DNA from 4 places in the Devosia sp. BK genome. Region 1 is predicted to be linked to each of the others. Evidence: predicted binding sites of a transcription regulator. Region 1 holds the regulator's gene; each other region holds the start of a gene.

The links. Region 1 encodes PhoB, which activates phosphate uptake and scavenging genes when phosphate is short. Its sites were predicted from a motif close to TGTCATNNANCTGTCAT; they were not measured.
Region 2: DevBK_RS01045 (alpha-D-ribose 1-methylphosphonate 5-triphosphate diphosphatase) is a predicted target of PhoB. The motif match lies at 1,452-1,468, and genes of this name have one in related genera.
Region 3: DevBK_RS15840 (YdcH family protein) is a predicted target of PhoB. The motif match lies at 1,470-1,486, and genes of this name have one in related genera.
Region 4: DevBK_RS13345 (DUF2794 domain-containing protein) is a predicted target of PhoB. The motif match lies at 4,971-4,987, and genes of this name have one in related genera.

The regions. Positions count from the first base shown of each region.
Region 1 covers NZ_JAIMBX010000001.1:591,453-599,319, reverse strand. The annotation lists gene pstC (phosphate ABC transporter permease subunit PstC) at 1-832, shown strand, start outside; gene pstA (phosphate ABC transporter permease PstA) at 834-2,198, shown strand; gene pstB (phosphate ABC transporter ATP-binding protein PstB) at 2,267-3,049, shown strand; gene phoU (phosphate signaling complex protein PhoU) at 3,073-3,789, shown strand; gene phoB (phosphate regulon transcriptional regulator PhoB) at 3,895-4,596, shown strand; gene DevBK_RS02880 (GGDEF domain-containing protein) at 4,593-5,729, opposite strand; gene DevBK_RS02875 (MYG1 family protein) at 5,919-6,842, shown strand; gene DevBK_RS02870 (hypothetical protein) at 6,858-7,106, opposite strand; gene DevBK_RS02865 (hypothetical protein) at 7,283-7,537, opposite strand; gene DevBK_RS02860 (cold-shock protein) at 7,585-7,791, opposite strand.
Region 2 covers NZ_JAIMBX010000001.1:230,814-238,680, forward strand. The annotation lists gene DevBK_RS01040 (alpha-mannosidase) at 1-1,336, opposite strand, end outside; gene DevBK_RS01045 (alpha-D-ribose 1-methylphosphonate 5-triphosphate diphosphatase) at 1,517-2,659, shown strand; gene phnN (phosphonate metabolism protein/1,5-bisphosphokinase (PRPP-forming) PhnN) at 2,656-3,213, shown strand; gene phnF (phosphonate metabolism transcriptional regulator PhnF) at 3,351-4,076, opposite strand; gene phnG (phosphonate C-P lyase system protein PhnG) at 4,153-4,608, shown strand; gene phnH (phosphonate C-P lyase system protein PhnH) at 4,608-5,192, shown strand; gene DevBK_RS01070 (carbon-phosphorus lyase complex subunit PhnI) at 5,194-6,276, shown strand; gene DevBK_RS01075 (alpha-D-ribose 1-methylphosphonate 5-phosphate C-P-lyase PhnJ) at 6,380-7,255, shown strand; gene phnK (phosphonate C-P lyase system protein PhnK) at 7,409-7,867, shown strand, end outside.
Region 3 covers NZ_JAIMBX010000003.1:46,636-54,502, reverse strand. The annotation lists gene DevBK_RS15845 (sigma-54-dependent transcriptional regulator) at 1-1,044, opposite strand, end outside; gene DevBK_RS15840 (YdcH family protein) at 1,262-1,435, opposite strand; gene DevBK_RS15835 (YdcH family protein) at 1,583-1,798, shown strand; gene purE (5-(carboxyamino)imidazole ribonucleotide mutase) at 1,887-2,378, shown strand; gene DevBK_RS15825 (5-(carboxyamino)imidazole ribonucleotide synthase) at 2,384-3,472, shown strand; gene DevBK_RS15820 (alpha/beta fold hydrolase) at 3,705-4,397, opposite strand; gene rpsU (30S ribosomal protein S21) at 4,655-4,882, shown strand; gene DevBK_RS15810 (outer membrane protein) at 5,111-5,791, shown strand; gene DevBK_RS15805 (DUF429 domain-containing protein) at 5,987-6,862, shown strand; gene DevBK_RS15800 (Ig-like domain repeat protein) at 6,875-7,867, opposite strand, start outside.
Region 4 covers NZ_JAIMBX010000002.1:290,810-298,676, reverse strand. The annotation lists gene ccmB (heme exporter protein CcmB) at 1-407, opposite strand, end outside; gene ccmA (heme ABC exporter ATP-binding protein CcmA) at 404-1,030, opposite strand; gene acnA (aconitate hydratase AcnA) at 1,187-3,871, shown strand; gene DevBK_RS13350 (DUF1223 domain-containing protein) at 4,000-4,737, shown strand; gene DevBK_RS13345 (DUF2794 domain-containing protein) at 5,085-5,495, shown strand; gene DevBK_RS13340 (GNAT family N-acetyltransferase) at 5,492-5,971, shown strand; gene DevBK_RS13335 (N-acetyltransferase family protein) at 6,184-6,681, opposite strand; gene DevBK_RS13330 (Bax inhibitor-1/YccA family protein) at 6,779-7,549, opposite strand; gene thpR (RNA 2',3'-cyclic phosphodiesterase) at 7,788-7,867, shown strand, end outside.

The sequences.
Region 1 (7,867 bases):
GGTCGGCATCGTCGCCTCGCTCGTTACCGAAGCGTTCAAGTTCTTCACCTTCATCAACCCCATCGACTTCTTCTTCGGCACTGTCTGGGCCCCCAACAATGCTGGCGGCACCAATCACGGTCAGTATGGCCTCCTGCCGCTGCTGTCGGGCACGCTGATGATCACGGCCATCGCCATGCTGGTCGCCGTTCCGGTCGGCCTGATGGCTGCCATCTATCTCAGCCAATATGCCCCAAAATCGCTCCGCGCCGTCGCCAAGCCCCTGATCGAAATCCTCGCCGGTATTCCGACAATCGTCTTCGGCTTCTTCGCCCTCGTCACGGTCGGTCCCTTCCTCCGCGATGTCGGCAATGCGATCGGCCTCCAGGTCAGCGCCACTTCGGCGCTCACGGCGGGCGTGGTCATGGGCATCATGATCATCCCCTTTGTCTCGTCCCTTTCCGATGACATCCTCAACCAGGTGCCGCGCACCCTGCGCGATGGTGCCTATGGCCTTGGCGCGACGCAGTCCGAGACGATCCGCAACGTCCTCTTGCCCGCCGCCCTTCCCGGCATCGTCGGCGCCTTCCTTCTCGCCGTCAGCCGCGCCATCGGCGAAACCATGATCGTGGTGCTTGCGGCCGGTAACGCGCCCATCCTTCGCGGCAATCCGCTCGAGCCCGTCTCGACCATCACAGTCTCGATCGTCAACCAGCTCACCGGCGATACCGATTTCACCGGCCCGCAGTCCCTGGTCGGCTTTGCTCTGGGCCTGACGCTCTTCGTCGTGACCCTCTGCCTCAACATCTTCGCGCTCTACATCGTGCGCCGCTTCCGGGAGCAGTACGAATAAAATGGCTACCGATATTCAGACGTCCTCCAGCGCCAGCGCCGATCGCCGCAAGCTTGTCCGGTCCGGCCTCCGCCGCCGTCACCTGAATGAGCAAATCTTCCGCGGCCTTGGCATCGCCGCCATCGCTCTTGCCCTTGGCTTCGTGGCCCTGCTGTTCGTCGATGTGTTCCGCAAGGGCATCCCGGCCTTCATCCAGTCCAACGTCCACCTGGCCGTCACCTATGATCCGGCTGTGATCGACGTTGGCCCGGCCCCTGCCCGTGCCGATTTCGCCTCGGAAGCCGAGTTCAATGCGGCAAGCCTCAAGTGGCAGCGCGAAGTGGCGCTCCTCAACTGGAACACCATTGTCGAAGCCTCGCTTCGCAAGGCGCTACCGGAAGGCTACGACATTACGAGCCGCGAACTACTCGCGATCCCCGAGACCAATGCCCGCCACGCCATTCGCGAAAAGTTCGTCAGCGATCCCTCGCTCCTCGGCCAGACCGTCGAAGTCGACGTGCTCGCCTCGGCCAATACGGCCAATTGGGTGAAGGGCAATATCGATCGCTCGCTCGGTGATACCCAACAGCAGCTTTCGGCGCCAACCCGTGGCCTGATCGACATCTTCGAAGAAAACGGCACCATCACCAATGGTTTTGCTTGGTCGATCTTCACCAATGTCGATAGCCGCTCGGCGCCTGCGTCCGCTGGTCTCCTCGGCGCCTTTGTCGGCACGCTCTGGATGATGCTGATCGTTGTCGTCCTCGCCGTTCCGATCGGCGTTGCCGCGGCCATCTATCTCGAAGAGTTCGCGCCAAAATCGCGCCTCACCGATCTCATCGAGGTCAACATCAACAACCTCGCGGCCGTCCCCTCGATCGTCTTCGGCCTCCTCGGCGCCGCGGTGTTCATCAACTGGTTCCACCTGCCGATCTCCGCCCCGCTCGTTGGCGGCCTGGTGCTGACGCTGATGACCCTTCCCACCATCATCATCGCCACCCGTGGCGCGCTGATGGGCGTTTCCCCGGCCCTCCGCCAGGCAGCGCTCGGCATGGGTGCCTCGAAAACGCAGATGGTGTTCCACCACGTCCTGCCGGTGACCTTCCCCTCGATCCTGACGGCTACCATTCTCGGCGTCGCCCATGCCCTCGGTGAAACCGCCCCACTGCTGCTCATCGGCATGAAGGCCTTCGTTGCGTCGGTCCCCGCAACCCCGCTCGATCAGGCCGCCGCCCTTCCCGTCCAGATCTATCTCTGGCAGGGCAATGAAAACCGCAATTTCTTCGAGCCCCGCACCGCAGCCGCCATCATGGTGCTGCTTGGGGTAATGATCCTGCTCAACGGCGTGGCGATCTATCTCCGCTCCCGCCTTGAAAAGCGCGCTTAAGGAGTGTGATCCAAATGGATATGCTTGCCGGCAAGGTAAAGAAGACCTCCCAGAACCTGGACTCCGCTATGAACCCGACTGACGTGCTTGACCGCCCTATCCGCCTGACCGCCCGCGACGTCACCGTCCACTATGGCGCCAAGCAAGCCCTGCACGGCATTTCGATCGACATTCCTGACCGCGCCGTCACCGCCTTCATCGGGCCATCGGGCTGCGGCAAGTCGACCTTCCTGCGCTGCATCAATCGCATGAACGACACCATCGAAGGCGCCAAGGTCGGCGGCACTATCAAGCTCGATGGCGAGGACATCTATGCCCAGGATCTGGACGTGGTCGAACTGCGCGCCCGCATCGGCATGGTCTTCCAGAAGCCCAATCCCTTCCCCAAGTCGATCTACGACAACGTCGCCTATGGCCCGCGCATCCATGGCCTCGCCCGTAACAAGACCGATCTCGACGAAATCGTCGTGTCATCGCTCCGCAAGGCCGGCCTCTTCGAAGAAGTGAAGGATCGTCTGGCCGAGCCCGGCACCGGCCTCTCCGGCGGCCAGCAACAGCGTCTTTGCATCGCGCGCGCCATCGCCGTTGGCCCCGAAGTGATCCTGATGGACGAGCCCTGCTCGGCCCTCGACCCGATCGCCACCGCCGTCATCGAAGAGCTGATCGACGAACTGCGCGAAAACTACACCATCGTCATCGTGACCCACTCGATGCAGCAGGCCGCCCGCGTCAGCCAGCGCACCGCCTTCTTCCATCTGGGCAATCTGATCGAACAGGGTCAGACCGAAGACATCTTCACCAATCCGGTGAACAAGCAGACCCAGGACTACATCATGGGCCGCATCGGCTGATCGCGGAACGAGGAGCCAACATCATGCCCACCAATAACAGCACGTCCGACCACATCGTCTCGTCCTTCACCGACGAGCTCAACACCCTGGCCCAGACCATTGCCGAAATGGGCGGCCAGGTCGAAGTCGCCATCGAGAACGGCACCAAGGCCCTTCTCAAGCTCGATCGCGAGCTGGCCGACCTCACCATCATCGCCGACCAGCGCATCGACGACATGCAGCGCAAGATCGACGAAATGGCCGTCTCCCTGATCGCCCGCCGCCAGCCGATGGCGAGCGACCTGAGATCGGTCATCACCGCCGTTCACGTCGCCAACGATCTCGAACGCGTCGGCGACATGGCCAAGCAACTGGCTCGCCGTTCGCTGAAACTCGAAGGCATCAACCTGCAGCCGACCTTCTACAATGGCGTCAAGAACATGACCGCCCTTGTCCTCCGTCAGCTCAAGGACTCCCTCGACGCCTATGCCAATCGCGATGCGGCAGCCGCCGTCGAAGTCTGCAACCGCGACGACGAAGTCGACGCCATGCACACCTCGCTCTTCCGCGAACTCTTGACCTACATGCTGGAAGATCCGCGCAACATCACCACCTGCACGCATCTCCTCTTCTGCGCCAAAAACCTCGAGCGCATCGGCGACCACGCGACCAACATCGCCGAACGCGCCTACTACCTGCAAACCGGCAAGCAACTCACGGCCGACGTCCAGGAACTGCACCGCACGCAGATCAAAGCGTAAACCCTTCCTTCCCCTCCCCCTCTTTCAGGGGGAGGCCGGGTGGGGGTAAACCACAAGAACCATGACTTTCGGCCAGACGTTGAGGCCGATCGATGGAGCACGCCTATGCCCGCGACCATTCTCGTTGTCGAAGACGAGGGCGATATCGCCATCCTCTTGCGCTATAATCTCGAAGCCGAAGGCTTTCGCGTCGTCACCGCCGAAACCGGCGACGAAGCCCAGCTCGCCATTCAGGACAAGCTGCCGGATCTGATCCTGCTCGATTGGATGCTGCCCGAGATTTCAGGCATCGAACTCTGCCGGCGTCTCCGCGCCCGCGAAGAAACCCAGCGCATCCCCATCATTATGCTCACCGCTCGCGGCGAAGAAGAAGAGCGCGTTCGCGGCCTTTCGACCGGCGCCGACGACTATGTCGTAAAGCCCTTCTCGGTCCCCGAACTGGTCGCCCGCATCCACGCCCTCCTCCGTCGCGCCAATCCGAACCTCGTGACGGCAGCGCTCAAGGTCGGCGATCTCGAACTCGACCGTACCACCCATCGCGTCCGCCGCTCCACCCGCGACGTGCACTTGGGCCCGACCGAATACCGCCTCCTCGAATATCTCATGCGCCATCCCGGCCGCGTCTATTCGCGCGAGCAGCTTCTCGATGGCGTCTGGGGCAATGACGTCTATGTCGATGAGCGCACCGTCGACGTCCATATCGGCCGCCTCCGCCGCGCCATCAATCGCGGCCGCGAAAGCGATCCGATCCGCACTGTCCGCGGCGCCGGCTACGCCTTCGACGAGCGCTTCGGCCAGCCAGCCTAGGCTGCAGCGCTCTTGACTGACTCGGCCTGATGCACGCTCACGCGATTGCGGCCGCTTGACTTGGCCGCATAAAGCGCCGCGTCCGCCTTCGAAAACGCCTGCCGCGGCTCCGCGCCTGCTTCATATTCGGCAATGCCGAAGCTCGCCGTAATCCGCAGATCGCCCGGCATATTGGCATGCCGCAGGTCACTGAATTTCTTGCGCAGCCGATCAGCCTCGATCATCGCCACCGCGATCGACCCGCCCGGCACCAGCACGGCAAATTCCTCGCCACCCAGACGCCCGGTCTGATAACCGCTCAAGCGCAACAGCTCGGCAAAGGCGCACAGCGCCTTGTCGCCCGCCGAATGGCCGAACCGGTCATTGATCGATTTGAAATGATCGATATCGCAGAAAATCACGCTGCCACCGGTCTTGCCGGCGACGCTCGCCAATTGATGAAACGCCTGGTGGTTCAAAAGCCCCGTGAGGCTGTCGAGCTCCGAGCGCCGCCGATAAGCCACGATGACGCCATTGATGATCCGCGCGAGCGTCAAAAGAATAGCTACAGCCGACAGCAATGCCGAGAGCATGAGCGTCGCCCGCTCGATATCGCCCGCACGAATGACCGCATAGGCGACGTCCGGCCCGTAGATGAACGGATAGGTCACCGCCCTGAAAATGAAGATGGCGAACAGCCCGCCGACCACCCCGATCAGGCCGTGATCGATAAAGCTGCGCGTCGGCAACTTGGCCAGCCGATAGATGCCGTCCCAAAGCGCCAGCGCACAAGCGATCTGAAACACCGGCGTCCGATAGCTGAACGGCACATCGGCCAGCTTCAGCGATACAGCTGCAAGAGTGAACACAGCCACAGCGCCATAGAGCCACCAGTTCCGGCTCCGCTGCCCAAGCGCCGCGCGAATGGCCTCGCCAAAGCAGATATAGGCCAGTGGCGTCAGCACGGCGACGGCATTGGAGCTTACGGTCTCAAATTGTGCATTGGCCAGAAAAACGGTCTCGATCGTCGCGATTACAGCGGTCGCGACAAGCCATGCCAAAGAAGGCATGCGTCGCATGCCGAGGAAAACGCAGACGCAAAGGATTGCCAGAATGGCAAAACCCGACGTCGTCACCCAATTGAGGCTGACCATAAAACTCCCCGGCAGAAACACTTTGCGGCCTGTAACGCCGCCCAAGCGGATTCGCCTCCGCCTCTCTTTCAACCTAAGGTCAGACCAGTTAATGCAAGGCTTATGGGCTTGATACCATTGCGCCAAACACCCGAAGCAGGCTAGCTGAGGCTAACGCTTCCTTACCGTTCGAAAGCAAGGCAAACCGGCATGTCTGTCCAGTTCCTCGTCACCCATTCTGGCGGATTTCATGCCGATGAACTGCTCTCGAGCGTCATCCTCACGCGCCTCTTTCCCGAGGCCAGCGTCGTGCGCACCCGCGCTCCGGATTGGATCGCCCCAGCCCCCGATCGCATCATCTACGATGTCGGCGGTGCCTATGATCCAGCGGCCAATATTTTCGATCATCACCAGCGCGGGGCGCCCCTCCGCGACGATGGCCAGCCCTACAGCTCCTTCGGTCTCGTCTGGAAGCACTTTGGGCGCGACTACATCGCCGCCCTCGGCACCCCGGCAAACCATGTGGACAGCATCCACGAGAGCTTTGACGGCAGTTTCGTTCTGCCGATCGATCTCGTCGATAATGGCGCGCAGAGCCCGTCGGGCCCCCTCGCCGGCCTGTCGCTCTCTTCGCTGCTCGAAACCCTGAAGCCCGATTTCGACGACACCGATACCGATGCTGACGAAAAGGCCTTCATGCAGGCGCTTGCCGTTGCGCGCAGCTTCGTTGAAGCCGGCGTCAAGCGCGCAGCCGCAAAGCTCCGCGCCGAAAGCGTAGTTCTTGCCGCCATTGAGGCCACCGGGCCCGGCCGCGTTCTGGAATTGCCCATGGGCATGCCGTTCCGCCCGGCCATCGAAAAAGCCGGCGCCGACCATCTGCTCTTCGTCGTCCATCCGCGCGATAAGGATTGGTGCCTAACAGGCATCCGTCGCGGCGAAGGCTTCGAGCTTCGTGCCGATCTGCCTGCCGCCTGGGCTGGCCTCGTCAATGAGGATCTGGAAAAGGCATCCGGTGTTCCCGGCGCCACGTTCTGCCACAACGGCCGTTTTATCGCCGCTGCGCGAACCCGCGCTGCGGCCCTGACAATGGCAGAGCTCGCGGTGGCCGAGGCACTCAAGAGCCACGCGGCCTAAAGTCGACGGGCCGCGCTATCGCGCGCGGCACTCTTGCCCGATGGTTTCCATCTGGCTGTGAAGGGTGCGGATCTGGTCCGGCCCAAGCGTTTCGCCCTCAACCTTGAGCATGGCACCGCGCAGGCTCACCGGCGCTGCCTGCTCCATGGCAAAGCGTACGGCCTTGGCCGCCGACGAAAACCGGCGCCCGCCCTGGGCAAATGCATTTTCAACATTCGTGCCGAGGAACAACTGTCCCGGCATATTCAATATCTGCGTATTCATTCTAAACTTTCTTTCGGCAAAACGCCGACGTCCGGCGCGCAAAGGCGCCGAATGATTTGTATTGGACAACAATAGCTGTCGATTATTTCAGCGCGACGACAGCGCGTGGCGGTGCCGCTGCAGCGAAAACGCCGCAGGATCGAAACCCGCCTATGCGCTGATCAAGCCGGAACGAACTAGCGTTTGTTCACGGCAATGCTGAAGACGCTTTGAGCCAGCGTGCTGGTCGCCTTGGTGGCGTTGCTCGGCGACAGGTCGACTTCATCGACCACCCGCTCAACGCTTTCACCGCGCGATTTCACCCGATATTGCACTGGGCCACTATCATGTGGCAGGCAGGCAATGACTTCGCAGGGCCCATTGGGCCGATTGCTGTGGCGGGGAGCGGATCGCAGATCGACCATCTCGCCGACCTTAAACAGATGAGACATCAGACGCTCCTGAACGCCGGGGCAGTGCTGCCCCGGCAAGATCTGCTTTAGGCAAGCTGTACATTGATCGCGGACTCACGACCGTCGCGGCCGCGTTCCAGATCATAGCTTAACTTCTGGCCGTCGGCGACGGTGGTCACGCCAGCACGCTCGAGAGCCGAGATATGAAGGAAGGCATCCTTGCCGCCGTCATCGGGCGAAATGAAGCCAAAACCCTTGGTGGAATTGAAAAATTTTACAGTACCATTGATCATGGGAAGTCTCTGAATTGGCTCGAAGCTGTGCAAGCGAGCATTTCTCCCGCGCGATATGCACCGGGAGATACCAACG
Region 2 (7,867 bases), 360 kb from region 1:
ACAGTTCGTCGTGGAGGCCCTGCTGGCTAAAGCGCTTCCAAGTGCCCATGACGTGGCTGGGCACGAGATCGGGGCAGTAGGTGGTGTTGATCCCATCGTATTCGTAACGCTGGGTCGTGAGGAAATAGGCCGGAACCTTGGTGCCGTCCAAACCCTGCCAGAAGAAGATTTCGTGCGGCATGCGGTTGGTGTCGTTCCAGCTCATCTTGTGGGTGATGAAAACTTCAAGGCCGGAAAGGGCCATGAGCTGGGGCAGGGCGGCAGTATAGCCAAAAGTGTCCGGGAGCCAGACGATTTTCGGCGTCACGCCGAATTTTTCCTGATGATATCTAACGCCCTTGATGATGTGGCGGACGAGGCTTTCGCCCGAGGCGATGACGACGTCGGGTTCGAGCCAGAGCGCACCTTCGATCTCGAAGCGGCCGGCTTCGACCTGACTTTCGATGCGGGTGAACAGCTCGGGATAGTCCTCTTCGAGATAATCGAGCAGCACGCCCTGATTATACATGAAGCGGTAGTCGTCATATTCGTCCATCAGCGAGAGGGCATTGGCCATGGAACGCGCCATTTTCTGGCGGGTTTCGCGCACGCGCCAGAGCCAGGCGACGTCGATATGGGTGTGGCCGGTGGCGACGATCTCGGGCATGGCATCGGCGTCGGCCTCGGCGTAGAGGGCGTCGGCGCGGGTGCGTGCGGCTTCCAGGCTCGCGGTGAAACGTTCGGGATTGCCGGGGCGCAGGTCGATGAGGTCGATGGCGTCATCGATATGGCGGAGGAGGCGGGCGCGGCGGGCATCGTCGGGCTTGAGGAGCCGGGCGACGTCGAGCGGGACCTTTAGGTCGTAGTAGACGATTTCGGCGAGGCGATCGAGCGTGACCAGTTCGACGGCAAAGCCGAGTTGGCGACGGTTTTCGATCGTGCCGGCCTCGATGAGGATGTCGATGGTTTCGCCGCCGGTGGCTTTGGAGGTGATGCGGAATTCACGGTGATTGCCGTCGCCGCCGCTGGCGATCTTGCCATTGAGGCGGACGAGAAGCTGCGGATCGCTGCGGCCCATGACTGAGCCGAACTGGGCTTCGACGCGACCGAAGACGGGTTTGCCCGCCATTTCCTGAGGCAGGGTGACGGAGCCGCCGAACCAGTAATAGCCATCGGGCTCGCCCCAGACGAGGTTCTGGTCGACGTCGGTCCAGCCGCTGCGGTCCTCCAATGCAGCGAGGTTGCGTTCGCCATTTTCCGCCTGCCGGTGCTTGAGCGGCACGAAGATGCCGGAGCGCTGGAAGATGCGCTCGCGGAGCACGGCGAGCAGGCGGTCGAGCTTGGCAATACGGGGCATGGGCAGACTTTTTCAATGGGACGCTGTGATTCAATTGACGGGTAGCGATAGCGAAAAACTATGGCGAGCGCGCGATAAAAACGTTGCAATGCCGAGATTTCAGCGGTTTTCCGCTTGTCGTTTCGGTGTCACAGTTTTGCTCTATCGCAGCGCCACTTTTCCCTTTTCGATTGGCCCGCCATGCACGCCCTAGACGCCACAGTATTGAGTAATGCTCGTATCGTTCTTGCCGATGGCATCCACGAAGGCGCGGTCGAAATCGCGGGCGGGGTCATCACCGATATCGGTTCGGCGAGCCGGCGCGGCACGGATCTGAACGGCGATTATCTCATTCCGGGGCTGGTGGAACTGCACACCGACCACCTGGAGACGCATTATGCGCCGCGGCCGAAAGTGCGGTGGCATCCGGTGGCGGCGGTGCAGGCGCATGATGCGCAGATCGCGGCTTCCGGCATCACCACTGTGTTCGATGCCATTCGTGTCGGGATCGACGAGCATGCCGATATGGGCGCGGTGGAGCTGCGGATTTTGGCTGATGCGGTGACGGCGGGCGTCAATGCCGGGCGGCTGCGGGCGGATCACCTGATCCACCTCCGCTGCGAGGTTTCGGCGCCGGATTGCCTCGAAAGTTTCGAGCAGATCATGGACCATCCGTTGGTGCGGCTAGCCTCGCTGATGGACCATGCGCCGGGGCAGCGGCAGTTTGCGAGCCCGGATGCCTATAAGGTCTATTATCAGGGCAAGCTGAAGATGACGGACAATGAGCTCGCCGAGTTCATCGCGCGACGCTCATATGAATCAGGGACTTATTCGGACAAGCATCGCAAGGCGCTCGCGGCGCTGAGCGCGGAGCGGGGCATTGCGCTGGCAAGCCACGACGATGCGACCAAGGCGCATGTGGACGAGGCCGTGGCGCTGGGCATTCGCATTGCCGAGTTTCCGACGACGTTTGAAGCCGCGCAGGCTTCGCGCGATGCGGGCATGGCCATCCTGATGGGCGGGCCTAATGTGGTGCGCGGCGGATCGCATTCGGGCAATGTTTCGGCACGCGATCTGGCGGCGGCGGGGCTCCTCGATATTTTATCGTCCGACTATATTCCCTTCTCGATGCTGCAATCGGCATTTTGCCTTGCCGAAGAGGTGCCGGGGATAAGTTTGCCGGAAGCGATCGGCTTCGTGACCAAGCGCCCGGCGGACGCGGCGGGGCTCGATGATCGCGGCGAGATTGCCGTGGGTAAGCGCGCGGACCTCGTCCATGTGCGCGTCGAAGAGGGCATTCCGATCGTCATGACCGTGTGGCGGCAGGGACGGCGGGTTATATGACCGGAACTATTGTCGCCGTCGTGGGCTCGAGTGGCGCTGGCAAGGACAGCGTGATGAACTTTGCGCGCGAGCGGCTGGGCGACGAGATCAGCACCGTAAGGCGCGTGGTGACACGGCCGGCCGATGGCGGCAGCGAGGATCATGACAGCCTCTCCGAGGCTGAGTTCCTGGCAGCGGAAAGCCGCGGTGAATTTGCGCTGAGCTGGGAGGCGCATGGGCTGCATTACGGGCTGCCGGTGTCGCTCGATCGGAATCTTGGCGAGGGGCAGGTGGTTGTTGCCAACCTCTCGCGGGCGGTGATCCCGGACCTGTTGCGGCGCTATCCGACGGCGCTGGTGGTCGAGGTCTGGGCGGAGCCGGAAGTGGTTGCGAAGCGGCTGGCCGGGCGCGGGCGCGAAGATGCCGGGGAGATCCGGCGGCGGATGGACCGGAGCGTCGCGGTGAGACTGCCAGCGAGCACGGTGCGGATTGATAATTCGGGCGCGCTGGATGTGGCTGGGGAGCAGTTTGTGGGGCTGCTGAGGGATTTGTTGCGGGTGGGGGTTAGGGCTTAGATTCCTCAGGGCGGTGCTTTTGGCTCCACCGTGTCATTCCCGCGAAAGCGGGAATCTCTGTTTGTGTAGAAGGGGTTCCCGCTTCCGCGGGAATGACGCCGAGATCGTCGGGAGCGTTGGGGGCTATAGCCCCAGTTTCACACGACCAATTCCATCCGTTCCGCCGGAAACCGACTGAGCGCGTAAGACAGCGGATTGCCGTCGGGGTCGGCGTTGACTGCCTCGGAAACCAAGACGATGGCGCCGGGGGCGAGGCCCAGAAGCCGGGTTTCTTCGACGTCGGCGTGGCGGGCGGAGATGCGGGTGGTGGCGCGGACATAGTCCGGGAAACCGTAGCTTTCGAAGGCGCGGGTGATCGAATTGAGTTCGGTGAGGCGGGCGGCGAAATCTGGAAATTGGCGATAGGCGAGCCAGGTGGTCGAGCGCGATAGCGGGACGCCATCGGCGAGCGAAACGGCTTCGAGCCGCACGACCTTGGCGCCGGGTTTTAAACCGAGGGCTTCGGCGACCTGTGCGCTGGCATTGTCGATGCGGTCGCCCAGGGTGTTGGTGACAACGGTGTTAGCCTGGCCCTTGAGGCCTTCGCGGAATCGGGTGCGCTTGCCAATGGGGTAGCTGAGGCGGCGGATGCTTTTCACGAAAGTGCCGCGGCCTTGTTCAGCGATGACGACGCCTTCTTCGGCCAGCACTGAGAGCGCGCGGCGGACCGTGTGGCGGTTGGCGGAAAAGCGTTCGGCGAGAATGGCTTCGGTGGGGAGGCGATCGCCATTGGCGAGCTTGCCGCCGACGATGTCGAGGCGGATCGCATCGGCGATCTGACGCCAGAGCGCGACGCCGCCCTGTGCCGATTTCAATTTTGTCATTGCACTTTCACACACGAAGCGTAGAGCGGAACTAGTGAGATTAGTTGTCTAGTTTATTAGACAAATCGAGGCAAGCATGAAGAGCGAGATTTCTGCCGAGCAAAGCGCGAGAAAGCGGGCGCTGGATGTGCTGGCGGCAGCGCCGGCAAAGGCGCTGGCCGAGCGCTGGGCCGCGTTTGGCGAACAGCCGCAGCATCAGCGCATTCGCGGACCCGAGACAGGGCTCGTCATGGTGCGCGGCCGGGCGGGCGGCGGCGGAGCGCCGTTCAATATCGGCGAGGCGACGGTCAGCCGGGCGAGTGTGCGGATCGTAACCGGGGAAGTGGGGCACGGGTATTGCCTGGGCCGCGACCTCGATAAGGCCGAGGCCATCGCGGTTATCGATGCGCTGCGCCAGCGCGAAGCGGCGCGGGTGGACGCGGAAATTATCGCGCCGCTCGAAGCACTTGGGGCTGAGCGCGACGCCACGCGGCGGGACGAAGCGGCGGCGACGCGGGTCGATTTTTTCACTATGGTGCGGGGGGATAACTGATGCTTTCCCATGATTTTGGCGCCGGTTTCACCGAGCCGGTGCGCGAGGCGCAGGTGGTGTTTCGGGCGGTTTTGGATGCCTTGGCGAACCCGGGGACAATGCAACACCTGCCTGTAGCGGGCACTGAAATGGGTGGATTGGGTAGCATTACGCTAACGTTGAGCGACCACGACACGACGATCTGGTTATCGCCTGCGCTCGATACGGAAGCCGCGCGCGGGTTCGTCGGGTTTCATACAGGGGCGAGCATTGTCAGCGATCCGGCCAAGGCCACTTTTGCCTTTGTGGCGCGTGGCGATGCGCTGCCCGATCTCGCCAAGTGCAATCTTGGGACCCAGGAATATCCCGATCGCTCGACGACGATCGTCGCCGAACTGCCCTCGTTGAGCGGTGGGCCGACGCTGGTGCTGCGCGGGCCGGGCATTCGCGACATGGTTGAGATTAGCCCAGAAGGGCTGAGCGGGGATTTCGTCAGTCAGTGGGGAGAGAACCGCGAGCTGTTTCCGCGCGGGGTCGACCTTTTGCTTGTGGCTGGTGAGCAGGTGATCGGCCTGCCGCGATCCAGCCGAATTGTGGAGGCCTGAGATGTACGTAGCCGTAAAGGGTGGCGAGGCAGCCATTGCCAATGCGCATCGCCTGCTGGCGGATCGGCGGCGCGGGGATCGGTCGGTGCCGGCGCTGCGGCTCGATCAGATTGTCGAGCAGTTGGGCCTCGCGGTGGACCGGGCCATGGGCGAGGGGTCGCTTTATGACCGGGAACTCGCGGCGCTGGCGCTGTTGCAGGCGCGGGGCGATCTGATCGAGGCGATCTTTCTGGTTCGGGCCTATCGCACGACATTGCCGCGGTTTGGCTATTCGGAGCCGATCGATACCGGAGCGATGAAGATCGAGCGACGAATTTCGGCGACGTTCAAGGATCTGCCGGGCGGTCAGATGCTCGGGCCAACGTTTGATTATACGCACCGGCTGCTGGACCCCAGTATCGTGGGCGAGGATGCCGAAGTGCCGGCGGTTCGCGAGGCCGAGGATGAACGGGCGCCGCGGGTGACGGATCTGCTCGGGCGGCAGGGGCTGATCGAACCGGATGGCGAATTGCCCGAGGGGCATGAGGTCGGCGATTTGACGCGGGAGCCGCTTGATTTTCCGCTCAACAGGGATTTGCGACTGCAAGCGCTGGCGCGGGGAGACGAGGGATTTCTGCTGGCGCTCGGCTATTCGACGCAGCGTGGCTATGGCCGGACGCATCCTTTTGTCGGCGAAATCCGCATCGGGGAAGTCGAGGTCGAATTCGACATTCCTGAGCTGGGTTTTGCGGTGAGCCTCGGGCGGGTTCGAGTGACCGAGTGTCAGATGGTCAATCATTTCAAGGGTTCGGCGACCATCCCGCCGCAGTTTACGCGCGGCTATGGGTTGGTGTTCGGGCAGGCGGAGCGTAAGGCGATGGCCATGTCGCTGGTCGATCGGGCGCTGCGGGCCAAGGAGTTTGGCGAAGATATCACCGCGCCGGCGCAGGACGAGGAATTCGTCATTTCGCACTCGGACAATGTGCAGGCGACGGGCTTCGTCGAGCACCTCAAACTTCCGCATTATGTGGATTTCCAGGCGGAGCTGGATTTGATCCGGCGGATGCGGGCGGAATTTGAGGGGAAGCAGGAGGCTGCGGAGTGAGTTTCTCCCTCTCCACTCCCGCTGAAGCATCCCCCTCATCCCGCGCTGCGCGCCACCTTCTTCCCGAGGGGGAGAAGAATAGGAAGGCATTGGAGGCGCTGAAATGAACGCCGTCGCAAACTATAACTTTGCATATCTCGATGAGCAGACCAAGCGGATGATCCGGCGGGCTATTTTGAAGGCTGTCGCCATTCCCGGGTATCAGGTGCCGTTTTCCAGCCGCGAAATGCCCATGCCTTATGGATGGGGCACGGGTGGGGTGCAGGTGACGGCGTCGATTATTGGGCCGGATGATGTGCTGAAAGTCATCGATCAGGGAGCGGATGATACGACCAATGCGGTGAGTATCCGGGCGTTCTTTGCCAAGGTGGCGCAGGTCGCGACGACGACGCACACGGCTGAGGCGACGATCATTCAGACGCGGCATCGGATACCCGAGCGGAAGCTCGAGGCGGGGCAGATCCTCGTGTATCAGGTGCCGATCCCCGAGCCGCTGCGGTTTTTGGAACCGCGCGAAACCGAGACGCGAAAAATGCATGCGCTCGAGGAATATGGGCTGATGCATGTGAAGCTCTATGAGGACATTGCGCGGCATGGGCGGATTGCGACGACCTATGCTTATCCGGTCAAGGTCGAGGGGCGGTATGTGATGGACCCGTCGCCGACGCCGAAATTCGATAATCCGAAAATGCATCGGAGCGAGGCGCTGCAGCTGTTTGGGGCGGGGCGTGAGCACCGGATCTATGCGGTGCCGCCGTTTACGGATGTCGTCAGCCTCGATTTTGAGGATCATCCGTTTGAGATTCAGCATTTTGAGGAGCCCTGCGCGCTGTGTGGCGCGGAGGGGGTGTATCTGGATGAGGTCATTTTGGATGATCGGGGCGGGCACATGTATGTGTGCTCGGACACCGACCACTGCGAAGAGCGGCGGGAGGCGGGGTTTGTTGGGGTGTTGGGGATGAAGGAGGCGGCGGAGTGACCTTTTACGCTCATCACCCCCTCCCAACCTCCCCCATCAAGGGGGAGGTGTCCCTCCACTCTTTTTACTCGATCCAGTCCCATTCACCGGCCCGTACCTCCCCCTTGATGGGGGAGGCTAGGAGGGGGTGTTCGGTGCGCACGGAGAATCCCCATGTCTGACGAACCGCTGCTGCGTGTCAGCAATCTGACCAAATATTACGGCAGCCGCCTTGGCTGTGCCGATGTCAATTTCGAGCTCTATCCCGGCGAAGTGCTGGCTATCGTTGGCGAGAGTGGCTCGGGGAAGACGACGCTGCTCAATACGCTTTCGGCAAATCTTGAGCCGACGTCGGGCGAGGCGCTCTACCGGATGCGCGATGAGAGTTGGCGCAATATTTATGAGTTATCCGAGGCTGAGCGGCGGTTTCTTACGCGGACGGATTGGGGTTTTGTGCATCAGAACCCGGCCGATGGGTTGCGGATGACGGTGTCGGCGGGGGCCAATGTCGGTGAGCGGCTGATGGCGGTTGGGGATCGGCATTATGGCCTTATTCGCGACACGGCGCTTGATTGGCTGGGGCGCGTGGAAATTGCGGCGGATCGGATCGATGATCAGCCGCGCTCGTTTTCG
Region 3 (7,867 bases), on a different contig from region 1:
GAGCGCCTTGGGCGTCACGCCAACGACGCGCTTGCCGGCTTCCGCCGAAAGGCGAGCGACGAAATGCGTCGTAAGATTTTGCAGGTCTTCCATACGCTCGCGCAACGGCGGCACATAGATCGGGAAAACATTGAGCCGGTAAAACAGGTCCTCGCGGAATTCGCCCGATTTGGCGAGGTTGAGGAGACGCCGATTGGTGGCCGATATCACCCGCACATTGACACGCTCTGACCGCGCCGCGCCGACCGGTTCGATCTCGCCCTCCTGCAAGGCGCGGAGCAGTTTGACCTGCGTTTCGAGCGGCAATTCGCCCACTTCATCGAGGAACAGCGTCCCGCCATGGGCTTCGGCAAATTTGCCCGTCTGGTCGGCAATGGCGCCGGTAAAGGCCCCCTTCTTGTGCCCGAAGAGCATGGATTCAACGAGATTGGGCGGGATGGCGCCGCAATTGACGGTGACGAACGGTTTTCCCGCCCGGTCGGACATGCCCTGAATGATGCGCGCGACCATTTCCTTGCCGACGCCGGTTTCGCCCTCGATGAGCACAGGGATCGGGCTTTTCGCCGCCTTGCCCGAAAGCGTCAACACGCGGGCCATGGCTGGTGCCGTCGCGATCATGTCCGATTGGGTCAGCGTGCCACTGCGCTTGGCCGTGTCGGAGCGGATAGCCGCTTCGAGCGTATCGAGCTTCATCGCATTGCGCAGCGAGATGATAAGGCGCTCGGGCGAAACGGGTTTGACGAAATAGTCGGCGGCGCCCTGGCGCATGGCCGAGATGACAGTTTCGAGCGAGGCATTGGCCGTCTGGATGATCACCGGCGTGGTGAGTCCCTCGGCCCGCATCACCGACATAACCCCCATGCCGTCGAGATCGGGCATGACGAGATCGAGGATCATCGCGCCGATCTTGCGATCGTCGCGCAGAATAGCGAGGGCTTGCTCGCCCCCCGTCGCCGTCAATGGCTTGAAGCCGGCTCGATTGGCAATTTCGGCAGTAAGCCGGAGTTGGACCGGATCGTCATCGACCACAAGAACGCGCGTCATGCCTATCCCAAAGCTGATTGCGGGCAAAAGGCACGAATCGGGTGTGCCGTTTTGGGAAGACAATGAAGAAACGGCCTTAAGAGGGTGTTAATCCTAAATATTTCGGCTTCGCTTTGGCGGGCGCCAAACATCGCGAAGGTGTTGCCATGCCCAAATAAAAAGGGCCGCGGAAAATCCGTGACCCTCAGAATTCAGTGATAGATGGTCGTCCGACCGATTAATGCTGCGCTTCGGAATAACGCGACAGTTCGTCTTTTACTTCGAGCTTTTTTCGCTTCAGCGTGGAAACCATCAGGTCGTCATATTGGCGATTCTGCATCTCTGCCTGAATCTGCCGGTCCAGTTCCTGGTGGCGCCGCTCCAGCGCTGCGATGTGGCCTTCAGTAGTCATAGACAACTCCTTAGACATCGTGGACGAGGACCATGGTCACAAATCTTTCATGGTTTGTCGAGCACAGATGGGCAGCTCATCGAAATCAGATGCAAAACAAGGTGTGATGCGTTAACCAAAGGTGAGTGGGAGCAGGGTTTTCCGGTCATGCTGCAGCTCAGCAAGGAACAAGAGGCCCAACTCGGGCTGGAACTGGCGACAAAGCGGCAGGAGCATGCGGATCTCGACGCGGCGATCCACACGCTGACGCAGTCGCAATTTTCCGACAAAATGCTCGTGCAGCGGCTCAAGAAGCGCAAACTGGCGCTGAAAGACCGTATTACCCAGCTCGAAAACATTTTACTGCCCGATATCATCGCCTGAAAAGTCGCAGAGCGCCCCTCCCCGGCTTGAGCGGTCCCCGATTTTGAGTTAGATGCGTTTTTTGCGGAGCGGCAGGGGAGACACCGCCATGCTCAAGCCACCTGTGGCCATCGTCATGGGCAGTCAATCGGACTGGCCGACCATGCGTCTTGCCGCCGAAACGCTCGAATCCCTTGAAATCGAATATGAGGCGCGGATCGTCTCGGCGCATCGGACGCCCGAGCGGCTGGTGGATTTTGCCACCAATGCCCGCGCCGAAGGCATCAAGATCATCATCGCCGGGGCTGGCGGCGCCGCGCATCTGCCGGGCATGATCGCCGCGATGACGCCGCTGCCCGTCTTCGGTGTGCCGGTGCGCTCCAAGGCACTCAGCGGGCTCGATAGCCTTTATTCCATCGTGCAGATGCCTGGCGGCATTCCCGTCGGCACGCTCGCCATCGGCGAGCCGGGCGCGATCAATGCCGCTCTCTTGGCTGCGGCCGTTCTGGCCCTCAATGATGACGAATTGGCCGACCGGCTCGACGCGCATCGCGAACGGCAGGCCAAGGCCGTGCCGCATTTCCCCTCCGATCTCGAGTAGAACTCTTGGCAGACACTTTTGCGGCACTGCGCCCCGGCGCCACCATCGGCATTTTGGGCGGCGGTCAGCTGGGCCGGATGCTGGCCCTCGCGGCGGCAAAGCTTGGGCTCAAGAGCCACATTTATTGCCCCGATCCGCAAAGCCCCGCCTTTGATGTGACGCCCTTGAAGACCGTGGCGGCATATGACGATGCAGCAGCGCTGAGGGCCTTCGCGACAGCAGTCGATGTCATCACCTATGAATTCGAGAATGTGCCGGCAGAAACAGCCGAAATTCTCGCGAGTTTGAAGCCGCTGCGGCCAGGCGCCAATGCTTTGGCGATCTCGCAGGATCGGCTGGCCGAGAAGAGCTTTCTGGCCTCGAAGAATATTCCGGTCGCGCCCTATCGCGCGGTTCATTCGCGCGATGAGCTCAATGACGCGATCTCTGCGATTGGCCTTCCCGCAGTTCTGAAGACCACGCGGCTTGGCTATGACGGCAAGGGGCAGCGCGTGCTGCGGGCGCCGGAAGACGCGGCATCAGCCTTTGCCGATTTGAAGCCCCATCCGCTGGTGCTCGAAGGTTTTGTGGATTTCGAAAAGGAAATCTCTGTCGTTGTGGCGCGCGGCGCGGATGGCACCGTGCGGGCCTTCGATCCGGCCGAAAATGTCCATCGCGACCATATCCTCTTCACCTCGACGGTTCCCGCCGAGATTGCGCCGGGCATTGCCAAACATGCGGCCATGCTCGCCAAGGTCATCGTCGTTGCCCTCGATTATGTCGGCGTGCTTGGCGTCGAGTTTTTCGTCATCGGCGGCGAGCGCCCGAGCCTCGTCGTCAACGAGATCGCACCCCGCGTCCATAATTCCGGCCACTGGACTGAAGCAGTGTGCCTCACCGACCAGTTCGAACAGCACATCCGCGCCGTTGCCGGCTGGCCGCTCGGCGATCCGCAGCGCTATGCCGATGTGGTCATGCAGAACCTGATCGGCGACGAGGTCGATATTGTCCCCGGCGGCATCGATGGCGACACCCAACCCCACCTCTACGGCAAAGCCGAGGCGCGTCCGGGTCGAAAGATGGGGCACATAAATCGGATCGTACGGGCGAACTAGTCTTTGCTCCAGCGAACGCTGGAGCTTTCCTCACCGAAGGCAAAACGCGTCGCTCCCATCCCTGTCCTCGAAGACCTCCCACCCACTGCACTTCCCTCGGGCTTGACCCGAGGGCCAGTTCGGAAGCCACAGTCATTCAGGCGTAGGCGAGAGACCCTCGGGTCAAGCCCGAGGGAAGCCCGGTGGGAACTAGACGCCTCGCAGGCAGACTATCCCTCAGGAACAGTAAAAACTACCGGGCCAACCATTCCCGCATAGCGGTGGCCACCGCCTGTGGCGCTTCGAGCGTCGGGATATGGCCGGCATTGGCAAAGATGGCGAGCTTGGCCTCTGGGATCATCGCCGCCATTTCCTCCGACAGTTCAGGCGGGATCAGCTTGTCCTCGGCCCCGACGCCGACCAAGGTCGGCACGGCAATTTGCCCGAGGAACGGCCGGGAATCGATGCGGGTCATGATCGCGTTTTGCTGGCGCAGATAGACTTCGGATTCGACCCGCAGCGTCATGGCGTGGACGGCTTCGGCGATGGGACTATCGAGATGGATCGGCGCCAATAGGTTCGGCAGACCCATGCGGGAGACAAGCGCCGATTTGCCTTGGCGGACGAGTTCCATTTCGGTCCGGCGTGCAGTCTTGCGCTCTTCGCTATCGGGCCGCGCATTGGTATCGAGCAGTGCCAGATGGGTCACGCGTTCGGGCGCCTGGCGGATGATCTCGAGAACCACATAGCCGCCCATCGAAAGCCCCGCGAGGGCAAAGCGCGGCGGCGCCGCGGCAAGGATCCGCGCAGCCATTCCAGCAACGCTATCGTCGCGCGAAACGTCGGCCACCACCGGCGCCACGCGCTCGTCGAGACGCTCGATCACGGCATGCCAGAGATAGGCATCGCAGCGAAGGCCGGGAACGAGGACGAGCGGCTGGAACATGGTGGTCTCCTTAAGTCAGGCAAGACGTAGAATGCCGGCTTGCTGCGAGCAAGACAGTGATGGCGCTCGCGTTGGTTGAGCGTAGGAGTCTTGAGCCAGTTTTGGGCGGTATTCGGCGGCTTTTACAGTGGACAGAGCCGCAATCTTACTCTATAGACCCCGCCACGGTGACCGGCGCTGCTGGTCGGCGACGTGGCTCTGCGGCTCCGGCGCTTCCATCCTAGCACATTGCCAAGTTTTGAAGGGGCAGTTGACCTTTGCAAGTAGTCGTTCGCGATAATAACGTTGACCAGGCGCTGCGCGCCCTGAAGAAGAAGCTGCAGCGCGAAGGCGTCTTCCGCGAAATGAAGCTGCGCAACTATTACGAGAAGCCTTCTGAAAAGAAGGCTCGCCAGAAGGCCGAGGCCGTCCGTCGCGCCCGCAAGCTGGCTCGCAAGCGTGCACAGCGTGAAGGCTTGATTGCAGCGCCACCGGCGCGCAACTAGGTTTTTGCGAACAATTTGAATTTGAAAGCGCCGCCCTTCGGGGTGGCGTTTTTGTTTTGGCGCCAGAATTTCGCACAGGCAGCGGGCGAGCCGACTTGTCCCCTGCCCTAACAAACCCCTTCACAAAAACATAAAACCTTCAGCGTTAACCTTATTCCTTACCCCGTCGTTAAGACCTTCGGACGATTTTGGGCCTTGATGTTAAGGCTCATTTTCGACGAGGCCCGAATGAAACGCTCAGCCATTGTGATGTCAGCCCTTCTGACGCTTACCGCGTCTGCGAGCGCAGCCGACCTGGGCTGGAACGGCGGCGGCGCCCCCGCTACGTCCACCATGTTTTCCTCCACGTCCGTTGCGGACTGGAACGGCTTTTATGCCGGCGTAAACGGCGGCTACCTCTGGGGCAATACTACCACCAGCCCCGCGATCAATAATACCAACAATAACAGCTCCGGCTGGACCGCCGGCGGCCAGCTCGGCTTCAACATGGATATGGGCGGCTTCGTCGTCGGCGCTGAAGCCGATCTGCAGTGGGCCAACCTTGCCTATAGCGAGCCACTCGGCAACGGCAGCACGTTCGAGAGCAAGCTCGACATGTTTGGCACCGCCCGCGCTCGCGCCGGTGGCACCTTCGGTCAGGTCATGCCCTTCGTGACCCTCGGCGCCGCCTTCGGTCGCGGCACGTCCCAGGTCCTCAATGGCGGCGTCACCACCTCGCAGAACGCCACCCATTTCGGCTGGACCGCCGGCGTCGGTATCGAAGCCAAGGCCACCGACAATCTCTCGGTCAAGGCCGAGTACCTCTATGTCGATCTCGGCAACCAGACCTACAATGGTCTCCCCGGCGGCAGCCGCGAAATCGGCCAGCGCTTCAGCGTCATCCGCGCCGGTGTCAATTACGCGTTCTAATCGCGCTTAACCGCGCGTCGATGTTAACGGAATGCTAACAGAAAAAGGCCCGCAGGCAGCACTGCGGGCCTTCTCTGTTTTAGTCCCGTGGAGTGCGCTTCTCGATTGCCGAACATTCGACCTCCACAAAACATCTCAGCCGATGTGAGCCTGATCGCACATTGCGATTGGAGCAAAACCCCATCCAAACGCTGGATGAGCCTCGCTTGCCGGACAGAGAGCGGCTGGCAAATTACCGCACCCGAACCCGTCGGCAGCACCGAAACGTTCTTCGAAAGACTGGCAAAACGAAAGCGCGAAAACGGCGCACTCCTTATAGGCGTCGATTTTTCGATAGGTTTACCAGCAGTTTACGCAAAAGCTGCCGGCATAACGGGCTTTCGAGAATTCCTGAATTCCATTGGAGAGGGCAAGTGGCCGACCTGGCTCGACGTCGCCGCAACGCCTCAAGAAATCGGAATTCACCGCCCCTTCTATCCCGCACGCCCCGGCAACGCGAAGCGAGCCCATCTCCTCGCCGCGCTAGGCCTAACGGCCTGGGATGACCTCCTCCGCCTCTGCGAACGCGCCAGCAACGAACGACCAGCCGCCGCAAGCCTCTTCTGGACCATGGGCGGCAACCAAGTTGGCAAAGCCGCCATCTCCGGCTGGCAGGAGCTCATCATTCCCAACCTCGATCGCATCGCACTATGGCCCTTCGACGGGCCTTTGCACGAGCTTGTCCGGACCAATGACATTGTCATCGCTGAAACTTATCCCGGCGATATCTATAGCCAAATCGGCTTTCCCAAACGCGGCTGGAGCAAGCGAAAGCAAGGCGATCGCGTCAGATTTGCCGATAGTTTCGCCCATTGGTTCATGGAAAAACCCCACGTGAAGCCAGGCGCAATACTGCCATTGATCGCGACGGGCTTCGGCGAAGACCCGCATGCGGAAGACCGCTTCGATTCTCTTGTCGGTCTAATTGGCATGATCGATGTGGTCGACGGAGGGCGCTATGACGGCGCGCCGGATACCCCGCAAATCAGCGAGATCGAAGGCTGGATGCTTGGTCATAGGCGAAGCGGATAGTTCAGAAATCGCCTAGAACTTTGCGCCTATGCCGCCCCTGACTGTCACGGAACGGAACCCCGTCGCATCAAGATCTGCACCCAATTCGCCGTTGAGCGTGAGCCCATTTGGGCTCGAATAGCCAAAGCCCACCGTGCTGCGACCATAGAGGCGGCTGTCGACACTGAGATCGCCAAGAACGCTGCCAGACAGCCCGAGTTCGATCTCTGCCTTTGGCGTCAGGACGTGCCCGCCTTCCAAATCGATGCCGTATTCAAAGGCGCTCCCCAGGCCCAGCTTGAATTCCGTCTGCCGCTCGATTTCGACCAGAACGGCATCCCCGGTCTCGTTGCGCACGAGATAGTCGCCACCATCTTCGCTTGAAAGCGTCATAAGCACGCTCGGCCGGATGGTGAGGGCGTCGTGCTCCCAAAAACCGCTCAGATCGAGATTGGCAAGGAACCGCTCCGTGCCAAACGAGCCAGCGAAATATTGGCCAAACATTTCCGCAACCGCCTCGTTCTGCGATTGGCCATAGAGAAGACTGCCATCAAGGGAGAGGTGCTCGGAGAGGGCCACTGAACCATAGATGCCTGCGAGATAACCGGTGCCGCTCACTGACCCCTTGCTGGAATTGTCGTGCATCCAATCCCCCTGCAACACTGCGCCGAGCAGCGCAGTATCGCCGAGCAGGTAGTCAACACCAATGGCGAGGGTCGAGAAGTCACCCCAGTGCGTATCGACACCGGCTTGCGCATGCAGCGTCATCTGCGCGTCGATCCAGATATTGACCGGAAGGGGCTCCAGCGCGACCGAAGTTGCCAGATTTTCTGCAGCCTTTGCCGCGCCCCAACTCATGACGTCAGCTAGGCTCGAGGTGAAGCCGAGGATCTGGCTTGTGCCATCGGCCCGCGCAATGACTGTGCCGGGGCGCCGGCCGGGCGCAATGCGGCGTCGATCAAAAATATCAGGGAGACGAAGAGCTGTTGCCACGAGCTTTTGCCGCGTCGTCATGAACTCTTCGGT
Region 4 (7,867 bases), on a different contig from region 1:
ATCAGCAGCGAAACCACTGTGCGCCAAAAGGTGGAAAGGTCCATCGACAGCAGCAGCGCCAGAATGGGCGAGGCGAGGATCAGCGGCAGCGCTACGGTCAGCCAATGCGCAATCACTTTTGCGGCAACGACGGCCGATAGCGGCGTATCCGCAAGCCGATAAAGCCCCAGCGTGCCATCGGCCCGATCCGGCCCAAAAAGCTTTTCGAGCCCCATCAACATAGCGAGGAACGCTGCGATCCAGACGATCCCCGGCGCAATCCGCGCCAGCAGCACCTTGTCCGGCCCGACGGCAAAGGGAACGATCGCGCCGACAATGACGAAAAACAGCACCAGCGTCAGCATCTCGCCGCCACCACGAAGACTGAGGCTCAACTCGCGCCGCAGGACGGAAATAAAGCCGCTCATACCGCGTCCCCAAGGTTGAGGACGGCTAGCGCTTCCACCGCAATGGCATCATGGCTGGCGATGACGGCAAGGCCGCCGCTCGCAAGGTGCTCTTCAATCAACCCAGCCAAAAGCTTCTGCCCATCGGCATCGAGCGCCGAAGTCGGCTCATCGAGTAGCCAGACCGGCCGCGCCGAAACCAGCAACCGGGCCAGAGCCAGGCGTCTTTGCTGCCCCGCCGACAGATAGCCCGCATCGGACTTCGCCTGCCGTCCCAGCCCCACGCGCTCCAGCGCCTCAACCGGCGTCAGCGCCGCACTGCCGTTGATAGCCTGCCAAAATTGCACGCTCTCGATGACGGTGAGCCTTGGCCGAATGGCGTTCTTGTGCCCGCAATGGTGAAAGGCCGGCCCAAAATCCTCGTCATAGCCTTCGAGCGTCACCGTCCCGCTCAGCGCTGGCAGTAGTCCCGCGAGCGTAAAAAGCAGCGTCGATTTTCCCGCGCCATTGGGCCCGCGCAGCAAAAGCCCCGTTCCTGCCGGCACGGACAGGGAAAGATCCCGCGCTAAAATAGTCTCGCCGCGACCCACGCTCAGCGCGAAAGTCTTAAGGCAGAGTGAGGGCTGGACTTGCCGTTGCGTCATGGCCCCATCTGGTATTGAAGCGAAGGTAAGACTGGCAAGCGGTTTTCTGATTGATTATAAGCCGACGAGATTAGAGTCATTCCAGCAAAGAGCGGCTAGAACCGGCGGCCCCCATTGCAGCCGGACAGCACGATTCAGCAGCAAAGGGCGGAGCACGTGGCCTCACTAGACAGCTTCAAGTCGAAGTCGACCCTCACGGTCGGTGGCAAGACCTACACCTATTATTCCATTGCCGAAGCCGAAAAGAACGGTTTGCAGGGCGTTTCCAAGCTCCCCGGCTCGATGAAGGTGGTGCTCGAAAACCTTCTCCGCTTTGAAGACAACCGGACGGTGAAGAAGGAAGACATCCTCGCCATCGCCGAATGGCTCGTCAGCCGCACGTCCGAATACGAAATCCAGTATCGCCCGGCCCGCGTCCTCATGCAGGACTTTACCGGCGTTCCCGCCGTCGTCGATCTCGCCGCCATGCGCGACGCGACCGCCAAGCTCGGCGCCAATCCGCAGAAGATCAATCCGCTTGTGCCCGTCGATCTCGTCATCGACCACTCGGTCATGGTCGACAATTTCGGCACCCCGCTCGCCTTCGAGCAGAATGTCGAGCTCGAATATGAGCGCAATGGCGAACGCTACGAGTTCCTGCGTTGGGGCCAGTCGGCCTTCGACAATTTCCGTGTCGTTCCTCCCGGCACCGGCATCTGCCACCAGGTGAACCTCGAATATCTGGCCCAGACCGTCTGGACCAAGGACGAAGACGGCGAAACCGTCGCCTATCCCGATACGCTCGTCGGCACCGACTCGCACACGACCATGGTCAACGGCATGGCCGTTCTCGGCTGGGGCGTCGGCGGCATCGAAGCTGAGGCCGCCATGCTTGGCCAGCCGATCACCATGCTGATCCCCGAAGTCGTCGGCTTCAAGCTGACCGGCAAGATCAATGAAGGCATCACCGCGACCGACCTCGTGCTGACGGTCACCGAAATGCTGCGCAAGAAGGGCGTCGTCGGCAAGTTCGTCGAATTCTATGGCCCGGGCCTTGATTACCTCAGCCTCGAAGACCAGGCGACCATCGCCAATATGGCCCCCGAATATGGCGCGACCTGCGGCTATTTCCCGGTCGATGCCGATACGCTCAAATTCCTCTCGACGACCGGCCGCGATGCCGATCGCGTCGCGCTCGTCGAAGCCTATTCCAAGGCTCAGGGCATGTTCCGCACGACGGAAACCGAGGACCCGACCTTCACCTCGACCCTCGAACTCGACCTCTCGACGGTCGTTCCCTCCCTTTCCGGCCCGAAGCGTCCACAGGATCGCGTCGCCCTCAAGGACGTGACCCCCTCCTTCGCCAAGGCCCTGCCGGATCTGGCTGCCGGTCGTGGCGATGTCGCTCCGGGCGCGCAGTTCCCGGTCAAGGGTGAAGATTTCGAAGTCGGCGACGGCTCGGTCGTCATCGCCGCCATCACCTCGTGCACCAACACGTCCAACCCATCGGTTCTCGTCGCTGCCGGTCTCGTTGCCCGCAAGGCGCGCGCCCTTGGCCTCAATTCCAAGCCATGGGTCAAGACTTCGCTCGCCCCCGGCTCGCAGGTCGTCACCGATTACCTGACCGCCGCCGGCCTCCAGGCTGATCTCGATGCCATCGGCTTCAATCTCGTCGGCTATGGCTGCACCACCTGCATCGGCAATTCGGGTCCCCTCCCGCAGCCGATTTCCGACACGATTAACGAGAACAAGCTCGTTGCCGCCTCGGTCCTCTCGGGCAACCGCAATTTTGAAGGCCGCGTGAACCCCGACGTGCGCGCCAACTACCTCGCGTCCCCGCCGCTGGTCGTTGCCTATGCGCTCCTCGGCACGCTCAATGTCGACATCACCACCGAACCGCTCGGCACCGGCTCGAACGGTCAGCCGGTCTATCTCAAGGATATCTGGCCCTCGAACCACGAGATCGCCGAGATCGTCCGCCAGCACGTCAATGCCGACATGTTCCGCAAGCGCTACTCGGACGTCTTCAAGGGCGACGAGCACTGGCAGGGCATCGCTGTCGAAGGCAGCGAGACCTATGGCTGGAACAGCTCCTCGACCTATGTGCAGAACCCGCCATATTTCGAAGAACTCACCATGGAGCCCAAGCCCGTCACCGACGTGGTCTCGGCCCGCGTGCTCGCGCTCTTCCTTGACTCGATCACCACCGACCACATCTCTCCGGCCGGTTCGTTCAAGTCGGGCACTCCAGCGGGCAAGTATCTGATCGAACGCCAGGTTGCGCCCAAGGACTTCAACTCCTATGGCGCCCGTCGCGGCAATCATGAAGTCATGATGCGCGGCACCTTTGCCAATATCCGCATCAAGAACATGATGCTCGATGGCGTCGAAGGCGGCTACACCAAGGGTCCGGATGGCTCGCAGATGGCCATCTATGACGCCGCCATGGCCTATCAGGCGAAGAACACCCCGCTTGTGATCTTTGCCGGCAAGGAATACGGCACCGGCTCCTCGCGTGACTGGGCCGCCAAGGGCACCAACCTGCTCGGCGTCAAGGCCGTCATCGCGCAGAGCTTTGAACGTATCCACCGCTCGAACCTCGTCGGCATGGGCGTCATCCCGCTGCAGTTCAAGGAAGGCGAAAGCTGGCAGACCCTTGGCCTTGATGGCACCGAAACCGTCGATATCGCCGGTGTCGAAACCATCGAGCCGCGCGCCACGGTCACCGTCAAGATCACCCGTGCCGATGGCTCGGTGCTCAATGTCGAAACCCGTTGCCGCATCGATACCGCCAACGAACTCGATTATTTCAAGAATGGCGGCATCCTGCATTATGTGCTGCGCAGCCTCGTCGCCGGGTAAAGCACGGGTACGACACGGTTTCAAATGGCGGCCCGCAAGGCCGCCATTTACTTTTGAGCCAAGAATCTCTGCCGTCTCACCCGGTTTTGACTAGGCAGGCTTGATCGCCTCAGCCTACAACCTTGCCCATGATCGCTCGTCCCCTCTCCGGCCTTCTCCTGGCCCTCGTCGCCCATGTCGTTTTTTCCAGCTCCGCCATGGCGGAAACGCTGCATATTACGCCCAAGGCGGTGGTCGAGCTTTTTACCAGCCAAGGCTGTTCCTCCTGTCCGCCAGCCGATGCCATGCTGACGGCGCTGGCCGATCGCGACGATGTCGTCGCGCTCGCCTACCATGTCGACTATTGGGACTATGTCGGCTGGAAGGACACGTTTGCGCAGGAAGCGTTTTCCGATCGCCAGCGGGCCTATGCCAAAAGCTGGGGCTCCTCGCGCATCTATACCCCGCAAATGGTCGTCAATGGCGCCAAGGCCGTCGTGGGTTCGCGTCGGCATGATGTGCAACAGGCTGTCGAGCGCGCCTCGCTGCCGCTGGCCGTTGATCTGACCCTGAGCGGCGATATGCTCAAGGTCGCCGTGCCGCCCAAGGCCGATCTCTCCGATGCCGTCGTCTGGCTCGTGACCTTCAAGAACCGCGCCGACGTCAAGATCGAAACCGGCGACAATGCCGGCAAGTCCATGGTCTATACCCAGGTCGTCACCGGCCGTCAGGTTTTGGGCATGTGGGAAAGCGAAAGCGGCGCGGAGCTGAAAATCCCGCTCGGCGAAGTTTTGGGTGACGCCAATACCGGCATTGCCATCGTCGTGCAGCAGGAGCGTGGCGGTATGCCGGGCTCCATCCTCGCTGCCGCCGCTTACGAGCCCTGATCCCAGAAGACACCGGCACAAAAAGAAACGCCTGCTCCGGGGGCATGGAGCAGGCGTGACTGACAGGTCAGTTAAGGAGGCTGGCAACCGAACGTCTTAGTTTGGGGGCTCGGTCGGTCCGATTGCCAGCCGCTGGAGGCAATGGTTGAAACATGCCGGGCCAATGGGGCGCCACAAAGGACGAATCATGGCTGAAATTGGGTTTTTGAAGCCCCTTGCCATGGCCTGAGATTGTGACAACATGACTACAGCCTGTCTCCTGAAAGTGGGTACCGGTTTCAGGGGGCAGACAGGCGCTAAAGAGAAAGCGAATGCGCACTGAGCGACTTCTTGAGGTCGCGGCGCGCATGAGCGATGACATAACCCCCGGAGGTCCCGTGCAGGGTCGTCAGCCAAATGAAGCCGGCTTGTCGCTGGTGCATGTCGGTGAGCCCGCCAACCAGCCCGCTCGTCCCGTTCAACCCATCGTTGCCTTTGACCGCCGCGAACTGATGCAGATCCTGGCCGTCTATGGCCGCAAGGTCGGGGCAGGGGAGTGGCGCGACTACGCCATGGACTTTTTGAAAGATCGCGCGCTTTTCTCCATCTACGCCCGCGTCTCCGAACGCCCGCTTTATGTGGTCGAGAAAAATCCAAAACTCCGCGCCAAGCAGGGCCAATATCTGATCACCAACCAGCAGGGCCGGATCCTCAAGCGTGGCCATGACCTGAGCCAGGTCTTGCGCGTGCTCGATCCCGATCTCGCCGTGGTTGGATGAACATAAACATCCGCCGCGCCATACTGGCTGACGTGCCGGCGATGAGCCGCGTCCTTATCGACTCGATCACCGAACTCTGCGTTACCGATCACCGGGACGACGAAAAGGCGCTCGCCGCCTGGACGGCCAACAAGTCCGAAGCGGGTGTTGCGAAAACCGTGGCCAACCCGGACCTACGCGTCTTCGTCGCTGAACTTGACGGCGAGATTGCCGCCGTCGGCGCCGTGGATACCAGCGGCAAGATCGGTCTCAACTACGTCGCCCCCACTGCGCGCTTCCGCGGCGTCAGCAAGGCACTGCTGCATCGGTTGGAGCAGGAACTTCTGGCCCTCGGTTTTGAGGAAGGCCATCTCGAAGCTACAGAAACCGCACGGCGCTTCTATCGCAGCGCCGGCTGGCTCGAGAATGGTCCGCAAGCCACGAGCCGCACCGTCAACGGCTACCCGATGCGGAAGCTTTTAACTGCGTCTGGCTAGCCCCTTAAGCAGCGCCTGAAACAAGCACTCTTTAATCCCGGCTCCACCGTCATTGCCCGGCTTGTCCGGGCAATCCATCCCGCCTCCCCTTGGACCACCCGGACGAGCCGGGTAGGCGACGGCGGACGCTAATTCATCCGTCGGGTAGGACCAGCCCCAATCCAGACAAATCAGCCGCTGTCATCCCGTCTTCAGACGGGGTGATAATCGCGTCAGAGCGCCTTCTGCAAATGCACGATATCGTGCCAGCGGTCGAATTTGAGACCGACGGATTTGTAGTAGCCCACGCGCTCAAAGCCGAACTTTTCGTGGATAGCGATCGAATTGGCCGTGTCAGCCGTGATCACCGCTAACATCTGCTTGAAACCATGCGCTTTCGATTGCGCCAGCAGTTCGGTCAGCATGGCCTTGCCCAGGCCCTTGCCGGTTTCCGCAGGGTCGAGATAGAGCGAATCTTCGCAGGTAAACCGATAGGCGGCGCGAGGGCGATAAAAGCTCGCATAGGCATAGCCGAGCACTTTTTCCGCGCCCTCGGCGATGATCACCGGATGCCCGAGCTTCAAAAGCCCCGCATATTTTTCGGCGATCGCCTCCTCGCCCGGCGCTTCGGTATCGAAGGTGATGGCGGTGTGGTCGACATAGTGCCGGTAAATACGGGTAATGGCGGGAACGTCGGACCAGGCGAAGGGGCGAAGAGTGAAATCGGACATGAGCGTGCACAAAGAAAAGGACCGCAGCCTTTGTAAGCTGCGGTCCGAATTTTCGTCCAACCATTTTCCTTGATTGTTCGATCAAGGAACCTGCTGATTACTCGCGATTGCCGAAGAGGCGGAGGAGCATCATGAAGAGGTTGATGAAGTCGAGGTAAAGCGACAGGGCACCCATGATGGCATTCTTGGCCATCGCCTCGGCGCCGTAGGCGGACGAGTAGCTTTCCTTGATCTTCTGCGTGTCATAGGCGGTCAGGCCCGTGAAGATCAGCACGCCAACAACCGAGATGATGAATTCCATCATCGAGGACTGCATGAAGATATTGACGATCGAGGCGATGATGATACCGATCAGGCCCATCATCAGGAAGTTGCCCATGCCGGTGAGGTCACGCTTGGTGGTGTAGCCATAAAGGCTCATCGCGCCGAAGGTAGCGGCAGTGATGAAGAACACCTTGGCGATCGACGCATCGGTATAAACGAGGAAGATCGACGACAGCGAGAGGCCCATGACGGCCGCGAAGGCCCAGAACACGCCCTGTGCCGCGGTAACGCTCAGCTTGTTGATACCAAAGCTCAGCACCAGCACGAAGGCGAGAGGCGCAAGCATCACGACCCACTGCAGCGGGCTGGCATAGAGCAGCGCACCCCACTGGGTGACGAGCTGCCCATTGGCGAGTTCGCCAACGGCGGCGTTGGGATCGGTGGTGATGGCGGCAGCAGCCGCAAAGTAGGCAGCAACGCCGGTGACGACGAGGCCGAGGCCCATGTAATTGTAAACGCGCAGCATGTAGCTGCGTAGGCCCTCGTCGATGGCCGCGGCCGAGCCGGCCCGCGCACCGAGGGTCTGACGGTCATATTCAGCCATTCTCATTCCCTTTCACTTGGAAAATCGCGGTCTCCAAACCGCCGGGGGCAATTGGCACTTGCCACTTGATTGCAAATATGGCGTCGGCCCTTTTGATTTACAAGGCAAAATGCCCGCCTGCGACATCGGGACTGGTTCGATGACCTGATTGTGCTAGGCTCAAGTCGCTTGCCGGACCCTGCATGTAGTTTTTCGGCGAGCCTATCATTGATGTAGTTGCCCGCCAGGGAGACTTGCCATGCCCCGGCTTTTTACCGGCCTCGAGATCCCGCCCGATATCGGCTTTGCGCTCTCGCTCAAGCGTGGTGGCCTCACCGG